One region of the Massilia sp. R2A-15 genome, then DNA from elsewhere that is predicted to be linked to it. Evidence: predicted binding sites of a transcription regulator. Region 1 holds the regulator's gene; each other region holds the start of a gene.

Region 1 (7,405 bases):
TGCAGCGACTGCATCATCCACTCGTTGGTGGCGATCTTCATCACGATCTGGTCGGACTTGGCGATGATGAACGGCGCTACCAGCATCGACAGCACCATCGAGGCCAGCACCAGCTGGATGATGAACGGGTCCATCAGGTGCGCGCCGGCGGTCAGGTTCAGCAGCACGAAGCCGAATTCGCCGGCCTGCGCCAGCGCCAGGCCGGTGCGCATCGACACGCCGTCCGAGGCGCCGAACAGCTTGGCCAGCAGCGCGATCAGCGCGAACTTGAGCAGCACCGGCCCGGCCAGCAGGATCAGCACGACCCACCAGTGTTCGATCACCAGCCGGATGTTGAGCAGCATGCCGACGGTGATGAAGAACAGCCCGAGCAGCACGTCGCGGAACGGCTTGATGTCTTCTTCCACCTGGTGCTTGTACTGGGTCTCCGACACCAGCATGCCGGCCACGAAGGCGCCGAGCGCGAGCGACAGGCCGGCCTTCTCGGTGATCCAGGCCGCGCCCATCACCACCAGCAGCAGGTTGAGCATAAACAGCTCCTGCGAGCGCCGCTTGACCACCAGCGTGAACCACTTGCGCATCAGCTTCTGGCCGAAGAACAGCAGCAGCACCAGTACGATGACGGCCTTGAAGCTGGCCCAGGCCAGGGTGGTGGCCAGCCGGGCCGGGTCCTGCGCCAGCGAGGGAATCAGGATCAGCAGCGGCACCACCGCCAAGTCCTGGAACAGCAGGATGCCGATGATGCGGCGCCCGTGCGGGCTTTCCAGTTCCATCCGCTCGGTCAGCATCTTCGAGACGATCGCGGTGGACGACATCGCCAGCGCGCCGCCCAGCGCGAACGAGGTTTGCCAGCCGATGTGGATCGAGGGCGGCAGCTGGGTGGCGATGACCCAGCCGAACAGCATGGTGGCGGCGATGGTCAGCACCACCTGCGCCATGCCCAGTCCGAACACGATCGAGCGCATCGCCTTCAATTGCGACAGCGAGAATTCCAGCCCGATCGAAAACATCAGAAATACCACGCCGAATTCGGCCAGCGCGTGGGTGGTGGCGCTGTTTTCGGCCATGCCCATCGCGTGCGGGCCGATCAGGATGCCGACCGCCAGGTAGCCCAGCATCGGCGGCAAGTGCAGCATGCGAAACGCCACCACGCCCAGCACGGCGCTGCCCAGCAACAGTAATGTGAGTTCTAGTCCTGATACCATGGGCCGCGCGCCGCCGTGGCGAAATTGTGTTTAACTGTGACTGGCAAGTTTTTTGCTTTCCCAATTCGTTTATACTGCTGGAACGAGTGTAACCGATGAAAAAACAATGTTGAAAGCTTTTGACGAAAACCTGACCCGCCGCTCGATGGAGCTCGCCCGCGAGACCCTTGAGATCGAAGGCGACGCGATTCGCGCGCTGCACCAGCGCCTGGCCACCGACGACAGCGTCGGCCATGCGGTCGGCCTGCTGCTGGCCTGCACCGGCCGCGTGGTGGTGTCGGGAATCGGCAAATCGGGCCACATCGGCCGCAAGATCGCCGCCACCCTGGCCTCGACCGGCACGCCGGCGATGTTCGTGCATCCGGCCGAAGCGGCCCACGGCGACCTGGGCATGGTCACGCCGCAGGACGCCTTCATCGCCATTTCCTACTCGGGCGAAGCGGCCGAACTGATGGCGATCCTGCCGATCGTCAAGCGCATGGGCGCGCCCCTGATCTCGATGACCGGCAAGCCCAATTCGAGCCTGGCGCAGCTGGCCGACGTCCACCTCGACATCTCGGTGGCCAAGGAAGCCTGCCCGATGAACCTGGCGCCGACTGCCAGCACCACCGTCACGCTGGCGCTGGGCGACGCGCTGGCCGTCGCGCTGCTCGACGCGCGCGGCTTCAAGGAGGAAGATTTCGCCCGCTCGCATCCGGGCGGCGCGCTGGGCCGGCGCCTGCTGACCCACGTGCGCGACGTGATGCGCAGCGGCGACGACGTGCCAAAAGTGAGCGCCGACGCGCTGCTGCCGGCCGCGCTGCTCGAAATCACCCAGAAGGGCATGGGCATGACCGCCATCGTGGACGATGCCGGCCGCCCGGTCGGGGTGTTCACCGACGGCGACCTGCGCCGCATGATCGAGAAGGTCCAGGACTTCACCAAGATCACCATGCGCGACGTGATGCACGCCAACCCGCGCCGCATCCATCCGGAGCAGCTGGCGGTCGACGCGGTGGCGATCATGGAAGAATTCCGCATCAACCAGATGCTGGTGGTGGACGCCGACGACAAGCTGGTGGGCGCGCTGCACATCCACGACCTGACCCGCGCCAAGGTGATCTGATGACCGATACCACGCTCGACCACATCCGCCGCGCCGCCGCCATCAAGGTCTTGATCCTCGACGTCGACGGCGTGCTGACCGACGGCAGCCTGACCTACGGCGAGCACGGCGAAGTGACCAAGACCTTCAATGTGCTCGACGGCCTGGGCATCGAACTGCTGCAAAAGACCGGCGTGCAGGTCGCCATCATCAGCGCGCGCAAGTCGCCGGTGGTGATCCGGCGCGCGGCCGACCTGAAGATCATGCACGTCTACCAGGGCACGCACGACAAGCGCGTGGCCTTTGCCGACCTGCTCGACACCACCGGCTTCACGGCGGAGCAGTGCGGCTACATCGGCGACGACGTGATCGATCTGCCGCTGCTGCGCAAGGTCGGCTTCGCCGTCACCGTCCCGAGCGGCCATCCCGAAGTGCAGCACCGGGCCCATTACGTCACCCGTGCGCCGGGCGGGCGCGGCGCCGTGCGCGAGGTGTGCGACATGGTGATGCGCGCGCAGGGCAACTACGACGCGGCGCTGGCGCCGTACTTCGCCTGACGATGAGCCGGGCCACCCACAAGCGCACCGCGCATCGCTGGCAGGTCGGCGGCCTGATCGCCGCCGGACTGGTGTTCGCGCTGGGCAGCTTCTGGCTGGTCCAGGTGATCAATGGCGGCGACGTCGCCACGTCGTCCGACCCGCTCAAGAGCGAGCCTGACTACATCGTCGAGAAGTTCAGCTTCGTGCGCATGACGCCGGCCGGCAAGCCGGGCTACATCATTTCCGGCGACAAGCTGACTCACCGTCCCAGCGACGACACCTTCGACATCGTCGCGCCGGTGGTGTTGAACATCGGCTCGGAGAAGCCGCCGATGACAATGCATGCGAAGACCGCGCATGTCGATCAGGATAAGAACCTGGTCGACCTGGCGGGCGATGTCGACATCCGCCGCCCGCAGCAGGGCGCAATGCAGGCGATGTCGCTCAAGACCGACGCCTTGACCGTGTTCCCGGACGAGGACCGGATGGAAACCGCGCAGCCATTCCAGCTCGTGATTGGCACGACAAACCTCGCCGGCGTGGGCATGAAGGCCAACAACGCCACCGGCCGGCTCGACGTGCACAACCGGGTTCAGCTCAATTTTCCGCCGCGCGCACGCTGACGCGGACCAGGCAAGAAGAAACAGGGAGCAAAGATGAAGAAGATTTTGTTGGCAATCGCGGTAGGCATGCTGGCCGGCGGCGCCGCCCTGGCCGAGCGCGCCGATTCGCTCAAGCCGATCAACGTGAAGGCCGATACCGGCACGGCCGACATGGTCAAGCAGGGCGGCACGTTCGAAGGCAACGTGGTGCTCACCCGCGGCACGGTGGTCATGAAGGGCGACAAGCTGAAACTCACCGAAGACCCGGAAGGCTACAATTTCGCCACGCTGACGGCGGCGCCGGGCGCGCTCGCGACGTTCCGCCAGAAGCGTGACGGCGGCGCCGACCTGTGGGTCGAGGGCGAGGCCGAACGCATCGACTACGACAACAAGACCGACATCATCAAGCTGTCCGGCCGCGCAAGGGTGACCAACCTGGAGGGCAGCCGCGTGACCGACCGCGCCGAAGGGCCTTTCCTTTCCTACGACAGTCGCAAGGAGCAGTTCGCGGCGATCAACACCCCTTCCGGCCAGAGCAAGGTTGGCGGCGGCCGCGTGGAGTTCACCTTCGACCATCCCAAGCGTCCGGCGCCCGCCACGCCTGCCCCAGGAAAGCAATGATGGAGACAAAATCCTGCGGTAACACCCTGATCGTGCGCGGCCTGCAAAAGAGCTACGGCAAGCGGCTGGTGGTGCGCGACGTTTCGCTGCAGGTCGAATGCGGCGAAGTGGTCGGCCTGCTCGGCCCGAACGGCGCCGGCAAGACCACCTCGTTCTACATGATCGTCGGCCTGGTGCCGTCGGACGCCGGCTCGATCGACATCTCCGGCGTCGACATCTCCAGCCTGCCGATCCACCGCCGCGCGGTGCTGGGCCTGTCCTACCTGCCGCAGGAAGCCTCGGTATTCCGCAAGCTGACGGTGGAGGACAACATCCGCGCCGTGCTGGAGCTGCAGAAGGTGGACGGCAAGGCGCTGACCAAGGACCAGATCAACGAGCGTCTCGATACGCTGCTGGCCGACCTGCAGATCGAGAAGCTGCGCGAGAACCAGGCGATGTCGCTGTCGGGCGGCGAGCGGCGCCGCGTCGAGATCGCGCGCGCGCTGGCCACCAATCCGCGCTTCGTGCTGCTCGACGAGCCGTTCGCCGGCGTCGATCCGATCGCCGTGATCGAGATCCAGCGCATCGTGCGCTTCCTAAAGGAGCGCGGCATCGGCGTGCTCATTACCGACCATAACGTGCGCGAGACGCTCGGCATCTGCGATCGCGCGTATATTATCAACCAGGGTGCGGTGCTCGCTTCGGGCCGTCCTGACGATATCATCGCGGACGAATCGGTGCGGCGCGTGTACCTGGGCGAACATTTCCGGATGTAAGCCATGAAACAGTCACTGCAACTACGGACTTCCCAACACCTCGCGCTCACGCCGCAGCTGCAGCAGTCGATCCGTCTGCTGCAGTTGTCCACGCTCGAGCTGCACCAGGAACTGACCCAGCTGCTGTCCGATAATCCGCTGCTCGAACGGCTCGACGACCCGCTCGACAACTCGGTGCGCCTGCTGGCCGATGGCGCAATCGGCGCTCCCGCCACGCCGGGCGAGGCCGCGCCGGCCCCGGGCGCGCAGGACGCGCCGCCAGGCGAGGGCAGCGGCGACGCGCCCGCCGCCGGTGAAGGCGAGGGCGGCGGCGAGGGAGAATCCCCGGAGGCGGCCGGCGGCGACAGCGAGGACTGGGGCGAGGCGGGCCGCAACAAGACGCCCGACGACGAGGATTCGCGCCCGCAGATCGAAGCGTCGGCCACCACCTTGCGCGACCATTTGATGGAGCAGATGCGCCTGGCGATGCTCGACACGCGCGACCGCGCGCTGGTCGAACTGATGATCGACGCGCTCGACGACAACGGCTACCTGACCGAAACGCTCGAAGAGATCCTCGAGCGCCTGCCGCCCGAGCTCGAGATCGACATCGACGAACTCAAGACCGCGCTGTCGCTGCTGCAAAGCTTCGACCCGGTCGGCGTGGGCGCCCGCAACGCGTCCGAATGCCTGGCGCTGCAGATCCGCCGCATGCCCCACGTGCCGCTGGTGACGCGGCGCATGGCGCTCGACATCGTCTGCAAGCACCTCGCGTGGTTCGCCCAGCGCGACTTCAACAAGCTGAAAAAAGCCCTCGACTGCGACGACGAGGACCTGCGCGAGGCGCAGGCCGTGATTCGCCAGTGCAATCCGCATCCGGGCGCCGCGTTCGGCTCCGGCGCCTCCGACTACGTGGTGCCGGACGTGATCGTGCGGCGCTCGAAGAACGGCTGGACCGTGTCGCTGAACCAGGATGTGATGCCGCGCCTTCGCGTCAACAGCATGTACGCCAACCTGCTCAAGAACGGCAAGGGCGAGGGCCAGCTGGGCGCCCAGCTGCAGGAGGCGAAGTGGCTGATCAAGAATATGCGCCAGCGCTTCGACACGATCTTGCGCGTGGCCGAGGCGATTGTTGAGCGGCAACGGAACTTTTTCTCGCACGGCGCGGTTGCCATGCGTCCACTTGTGCTGCGCGAAATTGCTGATACACTGGGACTACACGAGAGTACGATATCTCGTGTGACAACCCAGAAATACATGCTTACACCGCATGGTATGTTTGAGTTGAAATACTTTTTTGGGAGCCACGTCGCCACCGAAGCAGGAGGGGAAGCATCCTCCACGGCGATACGGGCACTCATCGTGCAACTCACAGGAGCCGAAGACCCTAAAAACCCTTTATCAGACAGTAAGATCGCAGACATGCTGGGGGAACAGGGGATGGTCATTGCACGACGCACGGTGGCCAAATACCGTGAAGCGCTCAAGATCCCGCCCGTCGCCCTCCGCAAAAGTTTGTAGATCGACCTCACACTGTCCCTCTGCGCTTATGACGCACGAACAGCTAGCGACATCATCAAAGGAGTGTGTATGAATCTCACAATCAGTGGACATCATCTCGAAGTGACCCCAGCCATCCGTGAATACGTACAGAACAAACTGGAGCGAGTGAAGCGCCATTTCGATCAAGTGATCGATATCGCCGTGATCCTCACCGTCGATAATCTGACTGAAAAAGAAAAACGGCAAAAAGCCGAAATCAACCTAAGGCTGCCGGGTAAAACCGTGAACGTCGCCAGCCTGTCGTCCGACCTGTACGCGGCCATCGACGCCCTGATCGACAAGCTCGATCGCCAGGTCATGAAATACAAATCCCAAGTGCAGGAGCACAACCACCAGGCCATCAAGCACTTGCAGGAGCCTGAGCTCCCCGCCGCCGCATAAGGCAGGCATCACCTGAAAGCGAGGGCGCCGTCGGCGCCCTTTTCATTTGCGCGGTCGGATAAAATACGCTTTTTCCGTCTTCGACAGCCACCATGACCGACTTCGTCAAAACCCGCATCGCCAACCGCACCGGCATCATCACCCTGGACCGTCCGCGCACGCTCAACTCGCTGTCGCTGGAGATGATCCGCGCGCTGTCCGACGTGCTGCTGGCATGGCGCGACGATCCCGCGGTGGACGCCGTGGTCCTGCGCAGCAGCACCGACAAGGCGCTGTGCGCCGGCGGCGACATCCGCTACTTCCACGACGTCGGCACCCTGCCGACCACCGGCGGCAGCGCCTCGCTGGAAGACTTCTTCACCGAAGAGTACACGCTCAACCACCTGATCCACTTCTACCCAAAGCTGTACGTGGCGTTGATGGACGGCGTGGTGATGGGCGGCGGCCTTGGCATCTCCGAAGCGGGCCCGGACACCGGCCTGCGCGTGGTTACCGATGGCACCAAGCTGGCTATGCCCGAGGTGAACATCGGCCTGTTCCCGGATGTCGGCGGCAGCTACTTTCTGGCGCGCGCGCCGGGCAAGCTTGGCCTTTACCTCGGCCTGACGGGCCTGACGGTGCGCGCCGCCGATGCGCTGTACGCGGGCCTGGCCGACACCTTCGTGCCGCAGGCCCA
Region 2 (7,405 bases), 2.1 Mb from region 1:
CGGACCGACGCCATGCGCGGCTGCCGCAGGGCAGTGCGGATATCGTCCGCGCACATCACGAACAGGAAAGCGGCCACCACGTCGGGTTCATCCTGTCCCGCCCCCATCACCAGCTCGAGCCAGTCCACGATAGCGGCGCCCAGGCCGATGCCGCGCAGGTCCGCGTAACTGCGCGGCCATTGCGGCTTCGGCATGGCGCGCAGAAGTTCGTGCAGCCCCAGCGGCGTCAGGCCCTCGGCGCCCATCGTCTCGCTGCCGCTGCGGCGGAAGAATGCGGGAACATCGTAAGCCGGCACGCTGGAGGCGACGCACAGCGCGTCGCCTCCAGCGTCCAGGCGTCGCCATACTGCGGGCTGTCTGAAACCTTCGCCACCCCGGGTGACGACCGAGCCTGCGCCAGCCCATCCCGCCGGCAGCATCGGCGCGACCTGCAGCAGCGGCGGCATGTCAGCTGGCTTGTCCGCGTCGGCGCGCTCGTGCACCAGCAGGAAATTGGTGCGCTCGGTGACCAGCTGGTAGTCGAGCGCCAGCGACGGCGCTTCCTCTTGTGGAACTCCCGGCGCCGCGGCCCTGGCGCTGGCTGCCATCCGTGCGAGCGTGTGCGCCTCGCCGCTGGCCGGAGCGATGACGGCGCAGGCGATCTCCCGCTCCGGGCAATCGCCGTCGCAGCCATAAAGACGCACAGTGCCGCCGGCGTCGCCTTCCAGCTGCGCATACAGGTTGACCGTGTCGCCGTCGAACACCGCCTCCGGCAGCGCCGAGGTCCAGCCGCCAGCCGGCCAGCTGACGCGCAGCCGGTTCAGGCGCGGTGAGCGCAGCCGCGCGAACATGCGCAGCACCGCCGGCTCGACCCGTTCTCCCGGCGCGACGAAATCGCAGGCCCCGCCGGTTGCCAGCGCGAGCCGGCGCAGGTGGCTCTCGGCCGGGCTGCTGCCGATGGCGACGATGAACAGCCGGTGGCCGGACGCCTTTGCGGTAGCGAGCACGCCGTCGATCGCGTGGATCTGGCCGTCGGTCACCAGCAGCACGTCGGCGCGGACGTTGGCGCCGAGCGTGAAGGTCGAGGCCAGCGCCGCTTCCATTTCGGTGCCGCCCAGCGTGGCGTCGAGCGCGCCGACCCAGCGCCGCGCCGCCAGCCGGGTGCGCTCGGTCACGGCCCACAGGCCGCGCGCGCGGTGCTCCACCGTGGAGCCGAAGCGCGACAGAGAAAAGCGGTCGCGCGCGTCAAATTTGTCGACGATCGCCTGCAGCGCGCGCCGCGCCGCGGCAATGCTGTCGCCGGCCATCGAGCCGGAGCAGTCGACCAGCAGCTTGGCCACCACCGGCAGCGGCGCGGCGGCAGCAATGCGCGGGCAGAAGCTGGCCAGCGCGGCGCTGCGGCCCGGCGCCGTCGTGTCGGGCGCGGCGATGGCGAACGAATCCTGGGCAAGGTCTTCCAGCACCAGCACGAAGTCGCGGTCGAGCGACCCGGCCTGCGCCAGCGACAGCGTCACGCCGTCGCCCACCATCTGGCTGGCGAGCGCGTGGCTCGGCGACCCGATCCGGGCGCGCGTCAATTCCGGCGGCAGCCGCAAGGTGAGGTCGAATGGATGATGGGCGTGCAGGCTGGGCGCCGCGGCGTGCTGCGGCGCCAGCCGCGCGTCTCGCACCGCGTCGCCAAAGCGCGGCGCGATCACCGTCGGGATGCACACGCGCAGGCCGCGCTGCTCGAACTGCAGCGTTTCGGCGTAGCGCATCGTCACCAGGCAGGTTTCGCCCGCGGCGAGGTTGCCCAGGTTAAGGCTGTAGCTGCGGTCGTGGTTCTGCTCGAGCATGATGGCGCAGTCGCCCGCGGCCAGGCTGTCTTCGTAGTCCTGCGCGGCCTGGCGCTTTTCCACCACCGCGCCGCGCAGTTCGCGCTCGCCCAGGCGCACGTCAACGCCCAGCAGCACCGCGCCGAACGGCAGCGGGAAGGTGTAGACGATTTCGACATGCCGATCGCAGGGATTGCGAAAGCGCTGCGCCACCGACACCTTGAGCAGCAGGCCGGCGATGGCGCCGTCGATGCCGACGTGTTCGAGCAGCACCGGGTCGCCGCTGCGGGTACGCAGGCAGGCGGTGTCGCTATGGCTCATGCTGGATCTCCTTCGGGTGGGTGGGTAAGCTGCTCGAACAGCGCCATCACGCCTTTCGCGAAGGCGCGCACCTGCTCGGGCGACATGCCGGCGCGGCCCGGCTCGATGACCAGTTCGACGCCGTCGGCCACGATCAGGTGGCTGCACACCTCGATCGATCCGGGCGCGCGCGGACGCGGCGGGATGGGCGGCTCGCCGCCGTGCAGCAGTTCGCGGATGCGTTCGAGCGACAAGCCGGCCGCCGTCCATTTGCGGATCAGCAGCAATTGTTCGAGATGGCGTGCGCCGTAGCGCGCCGCGCGGGTTTCGCCGACAGGGCGGTCCACCAGGCCCGTCTGGACGTAGTAGCGCACGGTGCGCGCGGTCATTTCGGCGAGCACGCACAATTCGTTGAGCGAGTAGCTGGCTGCGGGATCTGGTGTATTCATACAGTTAATTAAATCACCAAGACTGTATGAATGCAAGCGACGCGCGCAAAAAAAATGCCGTCGCTGCCACGACGGCATGAGTGGCCGGGTCTTGCTGTTGGACTGCGGCTACGCGCTCCTGCGCCGGCGCACTGCCAGCACGCCGCACAGGCCGATGCCCAGCAGCGCCAGGCCGGCCGGCTCCGGCACGCTGGTCATGCCCTCGATCACGTCGTTCTGGCAGGTTTCGCCCCAGTGCATGGCGAAGGACTTGAACGTCATCAGGTCCGAGACGCTGGCGACGTTGATGCTGAACTTGATCGACTGGTCGGCCGTGACGGTCCAGTCGCCCTGCAGCGCCTGCGTGCCCACTTTCTGCGCCACCGCGGTGGTGCCGGCCGCCGTATTGACCGCCACTTCCTGGTCCTGGCGGTAGGTGCAGCCGCTGCCGCAGGTGACGAAGGAATTCGAATTGAGGATGTTGGTGCTGTTCGCGCCGTCGAGCTTGTAGAGCGTGAACTTGCCGCCGCTGTTGCTCCAGCGGTTATCCAGGCTGAACCCGTATTGCCAGTCGGTGCCGGTGTTGGCGTTGTCGGTGCTGTAGCCGCTGGCCGCCGTGCCGGCCGGATTCCACAGTTGCGACAGGAATACGTCGCCATAGCCGATCCCCTTGGCGTTGGCGAAGGTGTCCATCCCGGCGTGACCGGCGAACGCGGTGTTGATCGTCACCGTCAGGACGCTGCCGACGCGGGTGATGGATGCGCCGCTGATGTCGTAGGTGCTCGCACCGATCACATCGGCCGCGTTATTGGCGCCGATATAGCTGTCGGTGAAGCTCCCGGCCTGCGCGGCAGGCAACGCGAGCAGCGCCAGGGTGAGCCCGGCGATGCGGAGGAGGTTTTTCATGGACTGATATCCCTTGGAATTATGTGTCATCTATAGCACGAATCATGCCTGGAATAAACATTTCATTGAAATCAGCGGCTTAGCTGATTCCGTCGATCGCAGGGCTGGGGCGACTGTAAATAATTTCGACAACTACTTTTTCTGTAATGCAATTCTTTCTTGCAATCCAGACTAGGGAGAGTGGCATAAAAATTGTTGCAACGCAATCTTTTACATGCCACCATGCTTGGCAAGTCGCTCATACCCTGAAGCCCAAAGGAAATTCATGTTGCATTTCAACAACAAGCGTTGCGTGCTTGTCGACATCGCCGCCACATTGTTGCTTTCCGCGACCCTTGCGGGGTGCGACCAGGAGTCGGATGCGGCGCTGCGGGCCAAGGCCCTGCAATACCAGCAAAAGGGCGAGATGAACGCGGCCGTGATCACCCTGAAAAACAGCCTCGACGCCAAGCCCGACAATGCCGAAGTGCGTTTCCTGCTGGCCTCGGTGTATCTCGACATTAACGATCCGGTCAGCGCGGAGAAGGAAGTCCGGCTTGCGATCAAGCAGGGCCACCCGGCCGGCGCCGCCATGCCGCTGCTCGGCAGGGCCCTGAACCTGCAGGCGCAGTTCCAGAAGACGATCGACGAAACCCAGCAGGAAGTGGGTCGCAAGGATCCCGCGCTGCTGTGCGTGCGCGCCGACGCCTACCTGGCGCTGGGCAAACTCGACGACGCGCGGCAACTCTACGGCGATGTGCTGCGCGCGAAGCCCGACTACCCGCCGGCCCTGATCGGACAGGGCCGCCTGGCGTTCCTGACGGGCGATGCCGACGCGGCGCAACGCTATGCGACGCAGGCGATCGCGGCGGCGCCACGCAGCACCGACGCGCTGTGGTTCCAGGGCGACCTGTTGCGCGCGCAGAACCAGTCGCAGAAAGCGCTGGCGACTTACGACAAGGTGCTGGCGATCAATCCCGAGCACCGCACCGCGCACATCGAGAAGGCCTACCTCGACATCGCGCTGGGCAAGTTCGAGGCCGCGCAGCAGGAGCTCGACACGGCGCGCGTGCTGGCGCCGGGCAACCTGCTGCTGCATTACACCCAGGCGCTGTTGTATTTCTCGGAAGGCCGGAGCGTCGACGCCCAGATACCGGTGCATAACGTGCTGCGTGTCGCGCCCGAGCACATGCCGACGATCCTGCTGGCCGGCGCCGTCAATTTCAACCTGGGATCGATGCACCAGGCCGAGCATCACCTGCGCCATTACCTCGAAAAAAATCCCGACAACCCGTACGCGCGCAAGATGCTCGCTTCGACCTTGCTGCGCACCGGTCACACGCCGCAGGCGCTGGAAGTGCTGGCCCCGGCCCTGAAGCAGGCGCAACCGGACGTGCAGATGCTGGCGCTGGCCGGCGAGTCGTACATGCAGGCGCGCGACTTCAACCGCGCCTCCCAGTATTTCGAGAAGGCCAGCGCGCTCGACCCGGCCGCCGCCAGGCTGCGCACCTCGCTCGCGTTCAGCAAGCTTGGCAAGGGACAGGCGGCGCAGGCGGTCAGCGACCTGCGGCTGGCCACCAAGCTCGAAAAGGGTTCGCACCAGGCCGGCATCGCGCTGGTGCGCACCGAGCTGGGACTGAAGCACTTCGACCAGGCGTTCGCCGCCGCGCTCGACCTTGAAAAGGAACAGCCGGACAACGCGACGGTGCAGGACCTGAAGGGCATGGCCTACCTGGGCAAGGGCGACGTGAAGCAGGCGCGCGCCAGCTTCCTCAAGGCGCTGGCGCTGCAGCCATCGTACTTTGCCTCCGCCGCGAACCTGGCGCAAATCGAACTGGACGCAAACAATCCGGCCGGCGCCCGCAAGCACCTGCAGCAGTTCCTGGACAAGAACCCGCGCAGCACCGAGGCGATGTCCACCTTCGCCACGCTGGCCACCCTCGAAAAGAAGGCCGGCGAGACCACCAGCTGGCTCGAACGCGCCGCCGCGGTCGATCCGGATGCGGTAGGGCCGGCCGTCAACCTGATCGGCCAGTACCTGAAGACGGGCCAGCACCAGAAAGCGCTCGACATCGTCCTGCGCCTGCGCGTGACGCATCCGGACGACCCCGACTTGCTCGACCTGCTCGGCAAGGGGCAGCTGGCCGTCGCCGCGCAGGAGCAGGCGCTCGACACCTACAAGAAGCTGGCGACCGCGCTGCCGCGATCGGCGCAGGCGCAGATGCAGGTCGGCGCGCTGTTGATGGTGATGAAGCGCCATCAGCAGGCCGAAGACTGGCTCAAGGCGGCGCTGGCGATGCAGCCCGATTTCCCGGCGGCGCAGCTGGCGCTGGCCGAGCTGTACGTGCGCAAGAACTGGAACGAGCTGGCGATGACGATCGCCGAGAAGATGCAGCAGAACCATCCAAATGCGGCGGCCGGCTACCAGCTTGAGGGCGATGTGCTGATGGCGCAGCACAAGCCGGCGCTGGCGGTGGCCGCGTTTGACCGCGCCTTCGCGCTGAACCGCAGCAACGAGATGGTCATCAAGACCGACAACGCGCTGAAGCTGGCCGGCAGGCAGGAGGAAGCGGCGCGGCGCCTGGCGCAATGGCTGCAGCAGCACCCGGACGACCTGCGCGTGGAACTGTACCGCGCGCAGGCGCTGGCCGCCGACCAGCAGTACAAGGCGGCAGCGGCGCAATTCGAGGCGATCGTCAAGCGCCATCCGGACAACGTCATCGCGCTGAACAACCTGGCGCTGGTGTATCAGCAGTCGCAGGATGCGCGCGCGCAGGCGGCCGCCGAACACGCGTACAAGGTCGCCGGCGACAATCCCGTCATCATGGATACGCTGGGCTGGATATTGGTGGAGCAGGGCGACACCGGCCGCGGCCTGCCGATCCTGCAGAAAGCCAGCGCAAAGTCGCCGCAGGCGCGCGACATCCGCTATCACGTCGCGCTGGGACTGTTCAAATCGGGCGACAAGGCCGCGGCGCGCAAGGAGCTTGAAGCGCTGCTGAAAGACGCGACGCAGTTCGCCGAAGCGGGCGACGCGCGGGCCTTGCTCAAGCAGCTGCAGTAATCGCGATGGGGTCAGGTCCGCGGGACCAGACCCCGGACTTCGGCAGCATCGGGGTCTGGTCCCGCGGACCTGACCCCAACTTCAGTTAAGCCGCCACCTCCAGCACGATCTTCCCCACGTGCGAGCTCGATTCCATCAGCGCGTGCGCTTTCGCGGCATCCTCCAGCGCAAACGTCTGGTAAATCACCGGCTTGATCTTGCCCGCATCGAGCAGCGGCCACACGTGCTTGCGCAGGTTGTCGGCGATCTTCGCCTTGAACGACAGCGGGCGAGGGCGCAACGTCGACCCGGTCACGGTGAGCCGCCGAATCAGGATCTGCCCGAGCGGCACGGTCGCCTTGCCGCCGCCGAGCAGCGCAATGAAAACGAGCCGGCCGTCATCGGCCAGGCAGCTGATCTCGCGCGGCACGTAATCGCCGCCCACCATGTCGAGGATCACATCGACGCCCTTGCCGCCGGTCTCCGCCTTGACGATCTCCACAAAATCCTCGGTCTTGTAATTGATCGCGCGGTCGGCGCCCAGCGCCTCGCACGCGCGGCACTTCTCGTCGGAGCCGGCGGTAGCGAACACCTTGTGCCCGAGCGCCTTGGCCAGCTGGATCGCCGTCACGCCGATGCCCGACGAGCCGCCTTGCACCAGCAAGGTCTCGCCTTCGGCCAGCCCGGCGCGGTCGAACACATTGCTCCACACAGTGAAAAAAGTCTCCGGCAGCGACGCCGCTTCCAGCGCGCTCATGCCTTTCGGGATCGGCAGGCACAAGTCAAGCGCGGCCGCGCAGTACTCCGCATAACCGCCGCCCTGCACCAGCGCGCACACCATGTCGCCCTTCTTAAAGGCGCTGCCGGCCAGGTCGCCATCGACGATTTCGCCCGCAATCTCCAGCCCCGGTAAATCGGACGCGCCGGGCGGCACCGGATAGTTGCCGGTCCGCTGC
Region 3 (7,405 bases), 170 kb from region 1:
GACCACGCTGGCGCGCACCTTGGTGGGAATGGATGTTGGCGAAGTGCGCGACGCAGCCCATGTCACAGTGTTCGCCGAATCGCACACGCTCCTGACAACAAGCCAGGGCGACTCGTTGCAGCTGTGGGACACGCCTGGCTTCGGCGACTCCGTGCGCCTGCTGCGCCGGCTCGCGCTGGCTGGCAATCCGATCGGCTGGTTCCTGCGCGAGGTGGTGGACCGCTACCGCGACCGCACTTTCTGGCTTAGCCAAAATGCGCTGCGCACCGCCCGCGACGCGGCCGACGTGGTGCTCTACCTGGTCAATTCGTCCGAACATCCGCGCGACGCCGGCTATCTGCCAGCCGAGATGAAGATCCTCGAGTGGCTCGGCAAGCCGGTCGTGGTGCTGCTGAACCAGATGGGCCCACCGCGTCCCGCGCCGGAGGAACTGGCCGAGCAGGCCACCTGGAAGCAGCACTTGGCCCAGTACCCGATCGTGCGCGAGGTGCTCGCGCTGGACGCCTTCGCGCGTTGCTGGGTGCATGAGCGCGTGTTCTACGAAGCGGTCGGCAAGCTGATCGAGCCGGCCGGCCGGGAAGGGTATGCGCGCCTGTTCGCCGCCTGGGAGGCGAACAACACCGACCGCTTCCGGCGCGCGATGGACATCACCACGCAGCAGTTGCTGGCCGCGGCGCGCGACAACGAACCGGTCGAGGAGGAGAAAAAGAGCGTGCTGCGTTCGGCGATGAATGCGGTCGGCCTGCGCAAGGACGCCGAAAAGCGCGCGGAAAAGGCCATGGCCGCCATGCTCGAACGCCTCAATGGACAAGTCGGCGCGGCCACCGGACGCCTGCTGGCGCTGCACCAGCTCGATCCGGGCGAAGCGGCGAAGATCAATGCGCGGGTGCGGCAGAATTTCGCCATTCGCGCCCCGGTCGACAAGGCGCAGGCGGGCCTGATCGGCGCCATCGTCTCGGGCGCCGCAACGGGCTTGTCGGCCGACCTGATGGCGGGCGGCTTGACGCTCGGCGGCGGCGCGCTGCTGGGCGGCCTGGTGGGCGCGCTCACGTTTGCCGGCGCCGCCTGGGGCTTCAACGCAAGCACCGACCGCAACCATCCGACAGTGCAGTTCGCCGACGACTTCCTCAAGTCGCTGCTGGTGTCCAGCATCCTGCGCTATCTCGCGGTCGCCCATTTCGGCCGCGGCCGCGGAAATTTTGTCGACAGCGAGGCGCCGGCCTTCTGGCAGGCCGAAGTCGAACGCGCGGTGGCGATGCACGACGACGTTCTCGGCCCTGCCTGGCGGGAGGCCCGCATGGAGCCCGATGCGGTCAAGGCCAAGGCGCGGCTAGATCAGCTTGTGACGGCAGTTGCGGCCCGCACGCTGGAACAGCTGTATCCCTCGGTGACTGCCGTACCTGGCCGCGCGACGATTTAGAACACGTGCGCCACGCTGGCGCCGAGCATCCAGTTGCGGCCCGGCGCGGCCTCGTAATAGCGTTTGTTCGTGTCACCGACGATCAACGACCCAACGTATTTTCGGTCCGCCAGGTTGTTTACCCGAACGAACTGCTTGAAGCGCCATGCGCCCATCTGCTCATTGGCGGTCAGGCGCGCATTGATGATTGCGTAGCCCGGCGCCGGGATCTCGCTGTTCGCATCTTCAGCATAGATCCGGCTGTTCGCGACCGATTCCACCGCGGCGCCGAGGCGCCCGGCCGGATCCTTCCACGCCAGCTCGGCGAACAGGTTCGCATTCGGCACGCCCGGCAGACGGCTGCCGGCCTGCACGTTGCCGAACCCCTGATCGTACACGGCGCGCAGCGCGGTCAGCGCCAGGCGCCCGGTGAAGCCGCCAGCGAGCGTGGTGTCGAGCGACAGTTCGGCGCCCTGGCGCAGGGTCTTGCCCGCGTTCTTGTAGCTGGTGCGCCCGCCGGACGAACTGTCGACCACCAGCTCGTCGGTGGTACGCACCTGGAACAGCGCGGTGTTGACGCGCGTGTGGTCGCCGATGCTCGCCTTCACGCCAGCTTCGACGTGCGTGCTTTCCGCGGCGCGCAGCCCGAAATTGAATCCTCCTCCCACGCCCGAGTAGAACAGTTCGTTCAAGGTCGGCGTCTCGAAGCCGCGCGCCGCGCTGGCGTACACATTGAGCGTGGTGCCGATCTTGTAGAGCGCCCCGATCACCGGCGTCGTGTGGCGATATTCGACGCCGCCGCTGTCGTTGCCGTTGACGAGGAAACGGTCGCCCACGCTCACCGTCATGCGCGTGTGACGGGCGCCGGCGGTGAGTACCCAGGGGCCGGCCTGCCATTCCGCCTGGAGGTAGGGATCGAGGCTGGACAGAAGGTCCTGCTCGTCGCGCCGCAGCGCGCCCTGCACGCCGAACTGGTTGCCGATGAAGTTTTCATAGCCTTTGCGGTCGTCGTTCGAATGGCCGTAGTCGATTCCGGCCGTCGCCGTCAGTTTGCCGCCGCCCAGACGCCGCACCGCGACCCAATTCACATCCGCGCCGTAGAAATCGCGATCGAAGTCCACTACTCCGCCCGAATGCGTCGCCGGCGCCTGAAAGCCTTTCGAAAACGGCTGGTACTGCGTCACCCGGCGGTTGCCGCCGTAAATCATCACGTGCAGGCGGTCATCGCCAAAGTGCTGATCGTAGGCCATCCCGATCTGCTGATGCTCGATATTCTTGCGCGTGTCGTAGCGTTCTGCGAAGGTGCGCTGGGGCGTCGCGGTATCGGTCGCATCGATCTCGCCGGCACGCGAATCGCGCTGGTAGGTGGCCCAGCTCACGCCGAGCGGATCCTGGGTCCCGAACTGGCGCAGCGAATTGGCCACCAGCGTCAGCTTGCCGCCGTCGGCGGGCCGCATGGTCAGCTTGGCGAAACCCTGGTCGCGCGTGGCGGCGCTGTGCGTGCGAAAGCCGTCCGTCTCGAAACGGGAGGCGTCGATGACATAGCCGATTGCGCCGCTGGCGCCTTGGGCGCTGATGTCGGCCTTGCGCGCGCTGTCGCTGCCGGCGGATAGGGAAAGATCCAGTGTGGGCCGGCCCTGGCCGTCGCGCGTGAACAGCTGGATCACGCCGCCGGAGTGATTGCCGTAGATTGCCGAAAACGGCCCGCGCAGCACTTCGATGCGTTCTGCCATGTCGAGGTTGAAGGCCGATGGCTGGCCCTGGCCGTCCGGCATGCTGGCCGGGACGCCGTCGCTGACCAGGCGCACGCCGCGCACGCCGAACGCTGATCGGGCGCCGAAGCCGCGCGACGAGATCTGCAGATCCTGGGCGTAGTTGCCGCGGTTTTGCGCCACCAGCCCAGGCACTGCGGCAAGCGCCTCGGAAGCATTCACCCGCATCTGGCCGTCGCGAATCCGCGCGGCGCCGACCACGTCGATGGCGGCCGGCAGGTCGAAGCTGGTGTGCTCGACGCGGCTGGCGCTGATCACCACCACGTCGACCAGAGGCTGCGTATCCGCGGCGCGAGCCGATGCTGCCAGGGCGCTGGCGGCGAACAGGCTGGCGATGGCCTTCAGGCGAAACGGGTGCGGCATGACGGGTCTCCATTGATTGGAATCGTGGCCAGCTGGTCGCCGCTCGCGCCTGCCGGTCCCGATCCTCCATCAGCAATATACCGGCGAATTGCCTTAGACGTGATGATCCGGTGAGTCGTCGCGTGACACCTGTTCCATTCTGGAGCAGGTGTGACAGACACGCCGGCATGCGCGCTGCATTGCGCCGCTATGACAGCGTTGCCCACGGTGTGCTGGCACGGTAGTTGCGAAATACCGGGTGTGGCCAACACACTCCGCCGGCAGCGGCGGCTCGATAACTACACCAATCAGAGGATGACATGAATCTCGCGGACATCAGCAAACTCGGCGTCGCCAACCCGTTCAAGCAGCGCTACGACAACTACATCGGCGGCAAATTTGTCGCGCCGGTGAAGGGCGAGTACTTCCCCAACATCACGCCGATCACTGGCCAGCCGTTCTGCGAGATCGCCCGCTCGGGCGCCGAGGACATCGAAGCGGCGCTTGATGCCGCGCATGCAGCCAGGGACGCCTGGGGCAAGACCTCGCAGGCCGAGCGCGCCAACATCCTCAACAAGATCGCCGACCTGATGGAGCAGAACCTGACCCTGCTCGCGACCGCCGAAACCATCGACAACGGCAAGCCGATCCGCGAAACGACGGCCGCCGACATCCCTCTGGCGATCGACCACTTTCGCTACTTCGCCGGCTGCATCCGCGCCCAGGAAGGCTCGGTCGCCCAGATCGACCATGAAACCTACGCCTATCACTTCCATGAGCCGCTCGGCGTGGTCGGCCAGATCATCCCGTGGAATTTCCCTATCCTGATGGCGGTGTGGAAGCTGGCGCCGGCGCTCGCAGCCGGCAACTGCGTGGTGCTCAAGCCGGCCGAGCAAACCCCGGCGTCGATCATGGTGCTGGTCGAGTTGATCGGCCACCTGCTGCCGCCAGGCGTGCTGAATATCGTGAACGGCTTCGGCCTGGAAGCGGGCAAGCCGCTGGCGTCCAACAAGCGCATCGCCAAGATTGCCTTCACCGGCGAAACCGGGACCGGGCGCCTGATCATGGGCTACGCCGCGCAGAACCTGATCCCCGTCACGCTGGAATTGGGCGGCAAGTCACCCAACATCTTCTTCGAAGACGTGATGGACGCCGACGACGACTTCTTCGACAAGTGCCTCGAAGGCTTCGCCATGTTCGCGCTGAACCAGGGCGAGGTGTGCACCTGCCCGTCGCGCGTCCTGATCCAGGAGTCGATCTATGAAAAATTCATCGAGCGCGCGCTGGCCCGGGTCGCTGCGATCAAGCAGGGCAATCCGCTCGATACCGCCACCATGATCGGCGCCCAGGCGTCGCAGGAGCAGCTGGAAAAAATCCTGTCCTATCTCGACATCGGCAAGCAGGAAGGCGCCGAAGTGCTGGCCGGCGGCGCGCGTAATATGCAAAGCGGCGACATGGCCGGCGGCTACTACGTGACGCCAACCGTGTTCAAGGGCGATAACAAGATGCGCATCTTCCAGGAGGAGATTTTCGGGCCGGTGGTGTCGGTGACCACCTTCAAGGACGAAGCCGACGCGCTGCGCATCGCCAACGACACCCTGTACGGCCTGGGGGCCGGCCTGTGGACGCGCGACGGATCGCGCGCATTCCGGGTCGGCCGCGCGATCCAGGCCGGGCGGGTGTGGACCAACTGCTACCACTTGTATCCGGCGCACGCCGCTTTCGGCGGCTACAAGCAGTCGGGCATCGGCCGTGAGAACCACAAGATGATGCTCGACCACTACCAGCAAACCAAGAACCTGCTGGTGAGCTACAGCCCGAAAGCGCTGGGCTTCTTCTGACCAAAGGGGCGCGCCATGACTCAGACGCTTGACCGGGTGATTGCGACCGAATCCGCGCTGCAGATGATCGACGAGCTGCGCGGGCGGCACGGGCCGCTGATGTTTTTCCAGTCCGGCGGCTGCTGCGACGGCAGCACGCCGATGTGCTATCCGGCTGGCGAATTCAATCTCAGCGACACCGACGTCTATCTCGGCAACCTGGGCGGCGCGCCTTTCTACATGGGACTGGAGCAGTTCGCGTACTGGGAGCATACGCAGCTGATCATCGATGTCGTCGCCGGTAACGGCGGCATGTTCTCCCTCGATAACGGAACAGGGCGGCGCTTTCTCACGCGTTCGCGCCTGTTCACCGATGAAGAGTTTCGCCTTTTGAGCAACCAGCCGGTGGATCGGCGCGAACGATAGAGCGGGCCGCCGGCAGGCTCCTATTTCAGGTGCGGCAGTTTGCGGTAGATGGTGTTGCGCGACACCCCAAGCGCGCGCGCCGTTGCCGACACGTTTCCGCCATGGGCGCCCAGCGTCCTGACGATCATCGACTGCTCCATTTCCTCGAGGTTGGCGCCAGCGGCGATCATCTTGTCGGAATCGGCGGCCGGTTGCATGTCGATGTCGTCGAGGAAGTCGTCGGGCATATGGCGCAGGCCGATTTCAAGCTCGTCGCCGGCCATGATCACCGCGGTGCGCAGCAGGTTGGTCAGCTGGCGGAAGTTCCCCGGCCATTTGTGGCGCACGAACATGCGCAGCACTTCGTCCGACACCGTGTGGTGTCCGTGGTTCGATTCGCTCGCCAGGATCTTCTTGACGACCGTCTCGAGGTCGGTGCGTTCGCGCAGCGGCGGAAGTTTGACCACCAGGCCGTTCAGCCGATAGTAGAGATCCTCGCGAAACAGGCCTTTGGCGATGCGCTCGCGCAGATTGTGGTTAGTCGCGCATATCAATTCGACGTTGACGGCGATCGGCTTGCCGCCGCCGAGCGGAGTCACCACGCGTTCCTGCAGCACCCGCAGCAGGCGCGCCTGCAGACCGAGCGGCATGTCGCCGATCTCGTCGAGGAAGAGGGTGCCGCCGTTCGCCGCCACGATCTTGCCGATCGATCCCTTCTTGCGCGCACCGGTGAAGGCGCCGTTTTCATAGCCGAACAGCTCCGATTCGATCAGCGTTTCCGGGATCGACGCGCAATTGACCGCCACGAACGGGCCTGTCGCACGCGGCGAGTCGCTGTGAATCGCCTGCGCCAGCAGTTCCTTGCCGGTGCCGGTCTCGCCCGTCACCAGGATGGGGATGTCGTGACCGAGCACCTTGGTGACCTTGGCGATGACCTGCTCGAGCTGGGGATCGCCGGTGTTCAGGCAGCTCAGCCCGGGGCGGCGTCGCGCACTAACCCGCTCGCCCGGCCCTGAAAACGCACGGACCTCGCTCATCACCCGCAGCTGGGCGCGCCCGTGGACGCGGACCCCGTTGTGCATGGAAAGCTGCAGAAGCCCGGGGGCGGGGTGGCGGTAGTGGTCATACATGGCCGACACCGGTATGCCAAACAGGGAGCTGAAGGTATGCGACTGCAGCGCCGGGAACGACAGCCCAAGCTGGAACAGGCCATTGCGGTTCGCCGACAGGAAGCGCCCTCCAGGCGTAAACGAAGCGATGCCTTCCATGAGCGTTCCGATGCATTCGGGCCGCGCATGGAAGTGCAGCGTGATCGCATCTTCGAAGCTGGCCGAGAACAGCTGGTTCTCGATCATCAGCGCCGACATCCGCACCAGCGCCATGGTGTGTTTGTGGAAGCTGCGCTGGTCGCCGGACACGTCCAGGACTCCGATGACTTTGCCCTGATGGTCGGTAATCGGCGCGGCGGAGCAGGTCAGGAAGTGGTGCGCGGCCAGGTAGTGCTGGTCCGCGTGCACGAGCGCCGGCGCCTGCTCCGCGATCGCGGTGCCGATCGCATTGGTGCCCTTGCTCTGCTCGGACCAGGCCACGCCCGGCTGCAACGCAACGCGGCTGGCCTTTGCGAGGAAATCGTCGTCGCCCAGGGAATGGACGATGACGCCTTTCGC
Region 4 (7,405 bases), 1.7 Mb from region 1:
GCGCCCGCCCGCGACCGCGGCGATCTGCACCGATTCCGGCAGCGAGGCGACGTTGGCGGCTGCATTGATCGAAATGGTCCCGGAGCGCACGGCTTCCACCAACTGCGGCGTGGCAGCCTTCTGGATCCGCTCGATCTGGCTGATCGTGTTGCTCGACACGCGGGCGGCCTTCGCCACGTCCTCGCGCGTGTTCCATGGCGGCGATTCAGGCACCTTCTTTTCCGCTTCGGGCGCGGCCTTCGCTTCCGGCTCGGCGGCGCGCTGGGCGACGCGGGCGGTGACGATATCCTTCTTGCGCAGGGCCAGCACGCCGCGCTGGTAGTCCGACACGCTGCGCCGCGCCAGGTGGTTATCGATCACCCAGAGCATGACGTCGTCGATCGAGTTGAAGTTCGTGTTCTGCACGGTGCGGAACTCGATGCCGTGGCGGGTGCAGATATCGTAGCGGTTATGACCGTCGATCAGCACATCGCCCCACAGCACCAGCGCATCGCGGCATCCTTCGGCCAGCAGGCTGCGTTCGAGCGCGGCATGTTCATTGGCGGTGAGCGGATCGATAAACGAACGCAGTTCTTCGTTGATAGTGATGTTCAATTCTTGTCCTCGGAGTTCGGGCGCGCCAGACGGCCGGCGCGCCGCCAGAATGCTACACCATCCGAGGTTGTCGCCAAAGCTAATCGTTGACGTCTTGATCACCGCGTTTTCACAGCGGCAGGGGCAGCACGCTGCGGCATGCAAAGGCGGGGTCAGGTCCCGCGGACCTGACCCCATCCTGGTCGATGCGGTGGAAAAGGATTCTCGCTCAACGCAACGCCGTTATGCCGTCAGCTTCCTCGCCCGACATGGTGCCAATGTGCTAAAATCTCGCCCGCTGCCCGGGTGGTGAAACTGGTAGACACCCGAGACTTAAAATCTCGTGTCAGAAATGGCGTACCGGTTCGATTCCGGTCCCGGGCACCAACAATTGGTATCGACATTCGTCGCGACCTCTCCCCCTTTTGATACTGATTTGCGCGGTGCGCGTGCGCACACGGAGGCTACTGGCGATTGTGGCAGCGTAACCCGGCCATGCTGCAAACACGGGAATGCAAACCCCTTCTAGCGCATCGCGCCGTTCACGTGAAAATCTCCGTTCTCGTCGAAAATGAACCCGACCTCCCCGGTCTTGACTTCCGCTTCCAGCGCGGCCAGGTCCCGTATTCCTAATTTCGGCAGCATGTCGAAGGTGCAGAGATAGAGCATTTGACCGAATGTGGTCTTTGGCGCGTTTGCCATCTGTACTTGTTGCGGAACTGCGGCCCTGATCGTCGATGTTCGTGCCGCCGGATCGTACTCGTTCCGGAACAATGGTCGGTGAGATAAGCTCCAACTGACGAAACTAAGATGTGCCAGCATCTCCCGTAGCTGAATGGGACTCATGGGCTTGCCTGCCGTCGCGTCAATATGGCCTTTCAAGAACGGTTGGCTCAGTTTGGCGTCGTCCAACGACGCCAATAAGGCAGTGTCGCCCACCCTGAGCAGTATGGTATTGATACCATTGATATCTCGGAAATCGAACGGGGTGCTGGTCGGCCCCTCCGGCGCGTTCAAAACCAGGAAAGTGCCGATGCAGGCGGGCTCAAGTTTAGCGCCTGTGTAGATACTCCGAATCACCGCATGGATGTGATGGAGCCACGCGAAGTCGTATTTGCTCGAAATCGGTTGCTCTCCCTTTTGTTTATTAAGGTGGAGCCGCAGCTGAGTATCCTTGAGGTGCGTTTTGAAGAAGACAAACGCGACCCAAACAAACAGCAACTCGCTGGATTTTCGATCCAAGCCTGCCGTGAGACTTGCATATCCTTGGGTGAGCAAAGGTTGGACGCGTTCTTCGAGGTTTTTGCCGTAAAAACTGTTGCATTCACGGCAGCACGGAAGCGTGTATTGGCTGTACTTCAGTTTTACCGTATTTGGCAACGTAATCGACTGGTCGAACAGACCTGCCCAGCGCAGCAGCCATTTAGGAATCACGTGTTCATCGTTGAATGTTTCGTCGCGAGGGGTTCCGCAAATGAAACAGTGACCGTCCTTACAAATATCATTAACAAATTTATTGAAGCTGAACGCGACAATGCGCCCTCCATCCATGACCGTTCCCGCGTCTGGATCGAACTGACTTTCCATATATATTCCTCCCGATGAGATGCGGCATTTTCTCAGAAGCCATGACTTGCGTGTGTTTGGTTGCGTATGTATATCAAACTGGTGCCGCCCAACTGCAGACGTCATGATGCAGGTTTGGAGCCGGAATTGAACAGTTTACAGGAGGCTAGTGGCGATTTTTCGCATTTGGCATACTTTGCATCAAACGATGGTTGGACGACGAAATCAATCAGAGCGAAACTGAGCTTGCCGCAATCGCCCCCACCCTGAACATCGGCTTCAAGAAGATGGCGAGTGCGATGACCAAAGGCCAAGTCATTTTGACCGACGTCCCCGCCATCCGAGGGGATACCACAAACAAGATCTGGTTGTCGAAAGCTGCGGCGGCGCCGGGTTCCGCTGCTAGCGACGGGCTCCGAGTAATCTATATAGAAAGTGCTTTCTTTGATAGTAAGAATATCCTGTCCGGCAAAAAGAACTGGACCCGAATACTTGTTCACGAGATGGCTCACGTGGAACTTGCAGCGGTCGACGTGCGCTATGCCCACGACTCATTAGGGATGAAGCCGGAAAAGAATAACTTCAATACCGCCACCTGCCTGACCAATGCGGAAAGCTGGGCCTTTTTCGCGGCGGACTGCGCGGGAGCGTTGGATGATGGGGTTCGGGGACGAGTCCTAAAATGACTTGCAGCGCTACTACTCGTCACTTTGCCGCAAGCCTTATCGTAATGAATTTTGCGGCATTCCGTCGCCCACCGCAGCCAAGGAGTCGTCCATGTCGGGTTTATCATTCAGTCGCCCTCCGGCACCTCATGTGCCCCCAGTAACGATCGGTGGGATTCGTTACGAACCGACCACTCAGTCGGCGACACCGGGTCCCGATCATGCACCTGGCGTGCTGGGAGCATACGATGCGGCTACCGGCGCCCGACTCTGGACACTCAAAGTCTACGACCTTGCGATCGATCCGCGGCTAGAGTCCGACGTGCAGGAAGACCATTTCAGGACCCTGGCCGCGACGTCTGACGGCAAGCTGCTTATCGTCACCGAAACTGGCCGGCGGTATGAAGTTGATCCAGCGAAGCGAATCGCCCGGGCATTGCCTTGATGGCCTCTGAAATTCTTGCGTGACGCGAAACAGAAGGCTGCACGCCCTGCCACGACCCGAAACATTGCCAAACGCGAGGCGCCCATCTGAAATTCGAAATCCCTCCCAGCAGCCGCTGAAAGCGAAGCTGTATCTGCGGTACACGCTGCAGCGCCGATCCCGAACATGCAACGATGGGCCACATTCGTTTGATCCGATTTCAACCCTCCATTGTCGAGAAATTTTACAGGAGGTCGCGCTTCTCTTACTTTCTCAGCGCAAACTATTGTTTACAAAGGCTTGTTAGTTCGGGCACGTTAATTGCTTTACTTCTATTGCGTGTGGTATTTGAATCGAGGTAATAGTCGTGACCAAACAAGGGGATAAACGTGTTTAATAAAAAAATGAAATCAGTAATCAAGTCGGCCGGCATGTCGATGTTCGCCTGCGCCGCGCTGCTGTCGGCCGGATCGGCGGGCGCCGTCACCATGCTTGGGCAGGCGCCGGACCCATCGCTAATCGTCCAGGCAGGGGGCTTTGAATGGGTGTATGCAGGTCCCTGCGCCGGCCTTCAGCCAAGCTGCGGCGTGGTCCAACTGCACCATGGGTTCGAATTCGCTACCGATGATCAATGGAACGCGAGCTTTTCCGATTTGTCAGCGCTGATGGCCGCCTTCCACACCACCAGCTCTCCGCTTTGTGCCTCAGCTTATTTCAATACCCAGTACGACCACTGCGACGGTGGCGACGTCGGCCTTGGTTACGTGTGGCACTCGCCACTGGCGCCGTCATTAGGACAGCGCAACAGCACGGCGGCTGAGACCTTCCTGGTTCGTGCGCCGGCGGTTTCCGACGTCCCTGAACCTGGCAGCCTTGCCCTGATCGGCCTGGGCCTGGCGGGTTTCGCGGCAGCGCGCCGCCGTCAAGCGGCAAAAAAATAACAATTTTCGGCGTCATCCCGCGGCCCGCCTTGTGCGGGCTTTTTTGTTGTTCAGGCAGATGCCAATCGGCCGGCATCGGGCTGCATGACAGCTCACTTTTCCCCGATGGTCTTCGCCAGTAGCTCCTCGGCCCGGTCCAAAAAAATCGAGCTTGGTTGCCGGGTTCAGCCCGTTCAGCGCCAACCGTCGAAATATGGATATCGAACCATTGCCACTCGACGTCCATAAGTGGCATTGCATCACTCGCCGCGTTGCTCCCGTCCAGCTGCCAAGTAGACAAAAAATGAATCGAAATCAAGCCTCGCTCTGAGCGTCACCGCACAGAAGGAAGGCTGTGCGCCTTGTATTGTTGACAAAACATATCAATGCAAGGAGATCACGATGAACACCCAATTTGCCGGCAAACGCCTTATGTGCGCGCTCGCCTTCATTGGCCTCGGCGTGGTTTCAGGCGCCGCTTCGGCCCAGAGCCAGGAATATCGCCGCGGCTACGACCAGGGCTACCGCGACGGCATGGCGGCGGCGCAAAGCCGCGGTGGCCAGGAATACGGCGGCCGCGGACGGATCCACATCGCCGAAGCCCTCTACGGCGTGCGCGACGCCTCATGCGACGCGCGCGAAGCGGTGCGCCAGATGATCGGCCGCTACCCCAACCCGACCATTACCGCCGGCAACCAGCTGTGCGGCGATCCCGCCCGGGGAGCCCGCAAGCGCCTGACCGTCACCTACCGCTGCGGCGACAGCGCACTGATGCGCGCACAGGCCGACGAAGGCGACAGCATTACCCTTAACTGCCAGTAAGCCGTCCACAAATAACCATCCTTTTTGGAGAAGACCACCATGAACGCCTGCCCGGATTGCGGTTCGACTCATACGCGACGTATCCCCCGCACAATGCTCCAGCGCCTTGTGCTGGTCAACAGCAAGAACATCCTTTGCTCGCACTGCGGAGAGCGTTCGCTGGTGCTGTGGCCGAACTTGTTCCAGCGCGCCGCGCGGCCCGAGCGCGCGATCATCCGTCCTCCCGTGCTGGCACGGCGCATGATGTACTGAATTGCTGCGCGCCCCGCCAAGGCCGCCCGCGAGGCGGATTTTTGCTTTGCGGATGGGACGGCTTGATCGAATCGAAATCGGCCGCAAAACGCGGCAACTTGCGGGCCTCAAAACGGTCTTAAGATACAGACCGGCACTTTCACCGAGGAAGGCGCGCATGAGCAGGCTCGAACCAGTCAGGGACACCTTGCGGGAAGGTGAATATTACGCGGGCCTCATTCTGGGAAAGGATGGCGCGCCGGACCATCACCTCATTCTGCTGCCGGGCGAAATCGACGACGTCACCTGGGCCGCCGCGCGCGACTGGGCCGTGCGGGCCGGCGGCGAGCTGCCCAACCGGCGCGAACTGGCGCTGCTGTTCGCCAACCAGAAGGAGCACTTCCAGCGCGTGTGGTACTGGTCGCGCGAGCCGTCGGAAACCCGCTCGCAACTGGTGTGGGGCGAGAACTTCTCGAGCGGCATTCAGACCATGTATGGGCGCCAGTTCCATGGCCGCGCCAGGGCCGTGCGGCGCGTCATCCAGGAAGATGGGGGCAGCAGCGCCGCGGCACCAGAGCCCGATGCCGCCAGCGCCGCGTGACGAAGCCGGGGGTCTGGTCCTGCGGACCTGACCCCATTTTTGCGTGGCCGCGAGTGCTATGTGCTCTACCGTACAGTCGAGTGATCAATCTTCCGCTATCGTTGCGTCAGCAAATCTTGATATCTCGTCAACCACGCCGTAGAGGAAAATAACATGGCCACAATAATGAGCCTCATCGTCTATCTGGTCATCTTCGGACTGATCTGGTGGCTGGTCAGCCTGCTGCCGCTGCCGGCGCCCGTCGCGCAAATCGTGCGCGTGCTGTTCATCATCCTGCTGATCCTGATCGTGCTGTCGGTGTTCGGAATTATCCCCGGTGGCTACCTGCCGCGGCTGAACTTCTAGCGCGCCTCAGCTTCAACAAAAAACCCGGCTTCGCGCCGGGTTTTCTGTTTTTGCTCACTGCGATCAGCGCGCCGGCACGACCGTGCGCCCGACCGGCTGCTCCATGTTGGCCAAGAACCAGGTCGTGGTGGCCATCACGGCGACGTGGCGGCGCAGGTCTTCGGGCTTGACCTTGTCGAGCGTGTCGGCCGGCGTGTGGTGATAGTTGAAATAGGTCGATTCATCGATCAGCGGCGCGAAGCTCGGCACGCCGGCCGCCTCGAGCCCGTGCAGGTCGCCCGTGCCCAGCACGTCGGTCCGCTGCAGCGCTCCCGCCCCCATCGGCGCCAGCGCGGCGCGCAGCGGTGCGAACTGCTTCATCGATTCGAACGGCACGCTGGTGCGCATGCCGAATACCCGGCCCGATCCCTCGTCGTTCTCGATCGCCGCGAAGTGCTTGCCGGCGTCGGCCTTGTTCGCTTCCAGGTACGCCTGCGCGCCGCGGCCGCCGTTTTCCTCGTTCATCCAGGCGATCAGGCGGATGGTGCGGCGCGGACGGAAGTCGAGCTTCTTCAGGGTGTCGATCACCGCCATCGCGCTGACGACGCCGGCGCCGTCATCGTTGGCGCCGGTCGCCAGGTCCCACGAATCGAGGTGGCCCGACACGATGACGATTTCATCGGCCTTGTCGGTGCCCGGCAGGTCGGCGATGACGTTGAAGCTGTCGGCGTCGGGCAGCGTTTGCGGCGTGAGGGTCAGGTGCATGGTCACCGGCCCGCGCTTGGCCAGGCGCGCCATCAGCATCGAGTCCTCGGTCGATACGGCCGCGGCCGGGATGCGCGCGCCGTCCTGCAGGCCGCTCGCGCCGGTGTGCGGCAGACGGTAATCGGCGCCGCCGACGGAGCGCACCAGCGCGGCCGCGGCCCCCATCTGCGCCGCCATGCGCGTGCCACCGCCGCGGTACTGCACGCCCTGACCATACGCCTGACCGGCCTGGCCGTGATCGGCCATCTGCTGGTCGAACGGCACGTCGAACAGCACGATGCGGCCCTTCACCTCGGCCGCGCGCGCCTTCAGTTCGTCGAAATCATGAACCACGATCACCTGCGCGGTCAGGCCGGCCGCCGGCGTCGCGCCCGATCCGCCCAGCGCGGTGAGCACCACTTTCTGCGACAGGCCGGCCGGACGGCCCGCATATTCGGTTAGCTCGGCGCTCTCGGCGCCGCGCACCCAGTGCGGCACTTTCACCGGCTGCAGCGTCACCTTCGCGCCGATCTTG

The links. The regulator sigma-54, encoded in region 1, starts transcription at its own class of promoters, with help from an activator protein. The targets are predictions, from matches to a motif close to TGGCANGNAANCTGCTTT.
Region 2: the regulator sigma-54 is predicted to act here: its motif matches at 3,460-3,477, upstream of Q4S45_RS13130 (PEP-CTERM sorting domain-containing protein).
Region 3: the regulator sigma-54 is predicted to act here: its motif matches at 3,748-3,765, upstream of adh (aldehyde dehydrogenase).
Region 4: the regulator sigma-54 is predicted to act here: its motif matches at 3,539-3,556, upstream of Q4S45_RS07500 (PEP-CTERM sorting domain-containing protein).

The regions. Positions count from the first base shown of each region.
Region 1 covers NZ_CP131935.1:4,978,737-4,986,141, forward strand. The annotation lists gene Q4S45_RS22940 (monovalent cation:proton antiporter family protein) at 1-1,205, opposite strand, end outside; gene Q4S45_RS22945 (SIS domain-containing protein) at 1,312-2,310, shown strand; gene Q4S45_RS22950 (HAD family hydrolase) at 2,310-2,846, shown strand; gene lptC (LPS export ABC transporter periplasmic protein LptC) at 2,849-3,451, shown strand; gene lptA (lipopolysaccharide transport periplasmic protein LptA) at 3,485-4,051, shown strand; gene lptB (LPS export ABC transporter ATP-binding protein) at 4,048-4,806, shown strand; gene Q4S45_RS22970 (RNA polymerase factor sigma-54) at 4,810-6,306, shown strand; gene hpf (ribosome hibernation-promoting factor, HPF/YfiA family) at 6,376-6,729, shown strand; gene Q4S45_RS22980 (enoyl-CoA hydratase/isomerase family protein) at 6,822-7,405, shown strand, end outside.
Region 2 covers NZ_CP131935.1:2,837,473-2,844,877, reverse strand. The annotation lists gene Q4S45_RS13140 (VIT domain-containing protein) at 1-2,114, opposite strand, end outside; gene Q4S45_RS13135 (helix-turn-helix domain-containing protein) at 2,111-2,542, opposite strand; gene Q4S45_RS13130 (PEP-CTERM sorting domain-containing protein) at 2,651-3,427, opposite strand; gene prsT (XrtA/PEP-CTERM system TPR-repeat protein PrsT) at 3,693-6,470, shown strand; gene Q4S45_RS13120 (NAD(P)H-quinone oxidoreductase) at 6,556-7,405, opposite strand, start outside.
Region 3 covers NZ_CP131935.1:122,439-129,843, forward strand. The annotation lists gene Q4S45_RS00530 (GTPase domain-containing protein) at 1-1,420, shown strand, start outside; gene Q4S45_RS00535 (TonB-dependent receptor) at 1,417-3,534, opposite strand; gene adh (aldehyde dehydrogenase) at 3,834-5,354, shown strand; gene Q4S45_RS00545 (DUF779 domain-containing protein) at 5,370-5,759, shown strand; gene Q4S45_RS00550 (sigma-54-dependent Fis family transcriptional regulator) at 5,780-7,405, opposite strand, start outside.
Region 4 covers NZ_CP131935.1:1,649,198-1,656,602, reverse strand. The annotation lists gene Q4S45_RS07525 (hypothetical protein) at 1-594, opposite strand, end outside; tRNA gene Q4S45_RS07520 (tRNA-Leu) at 874-960, shown strand; gene Q4S45_RS07515 (hypothetical protein) at 1,099-2,160, opposite strand; gene Q4S45_RS07510 (M35 family metallo-endopeptidase) at 2,352-2,825, shown strand; gene Q4S45_RS07505 (hypothetical protein) at 2,827-3,249, shown strand; gene Q4S45_RS07500 (PEP-CTERM sorting domain-containing protein) at 3,618-4,169, shown strand; gene Q4S45_RS07495 (hypothetical protein) at 4,551-4,970, shown strand; gene Q4S45_RS07490 (hypothetical protein) at 5,064-5,222, shown strand; gene Q4S45_RS07485 (DUF1566 domain-containing protein) at 5,380-5,802, shown strand; gene Q4S45_RS07480 (Thivi_2564 family membrane protein) at 5,956-6,147, shown strand; gene Q4S45_RS07475 (M20/M25/M40 family metallo-hydrolase) at 6,211-7,405, opposite strand, start outside.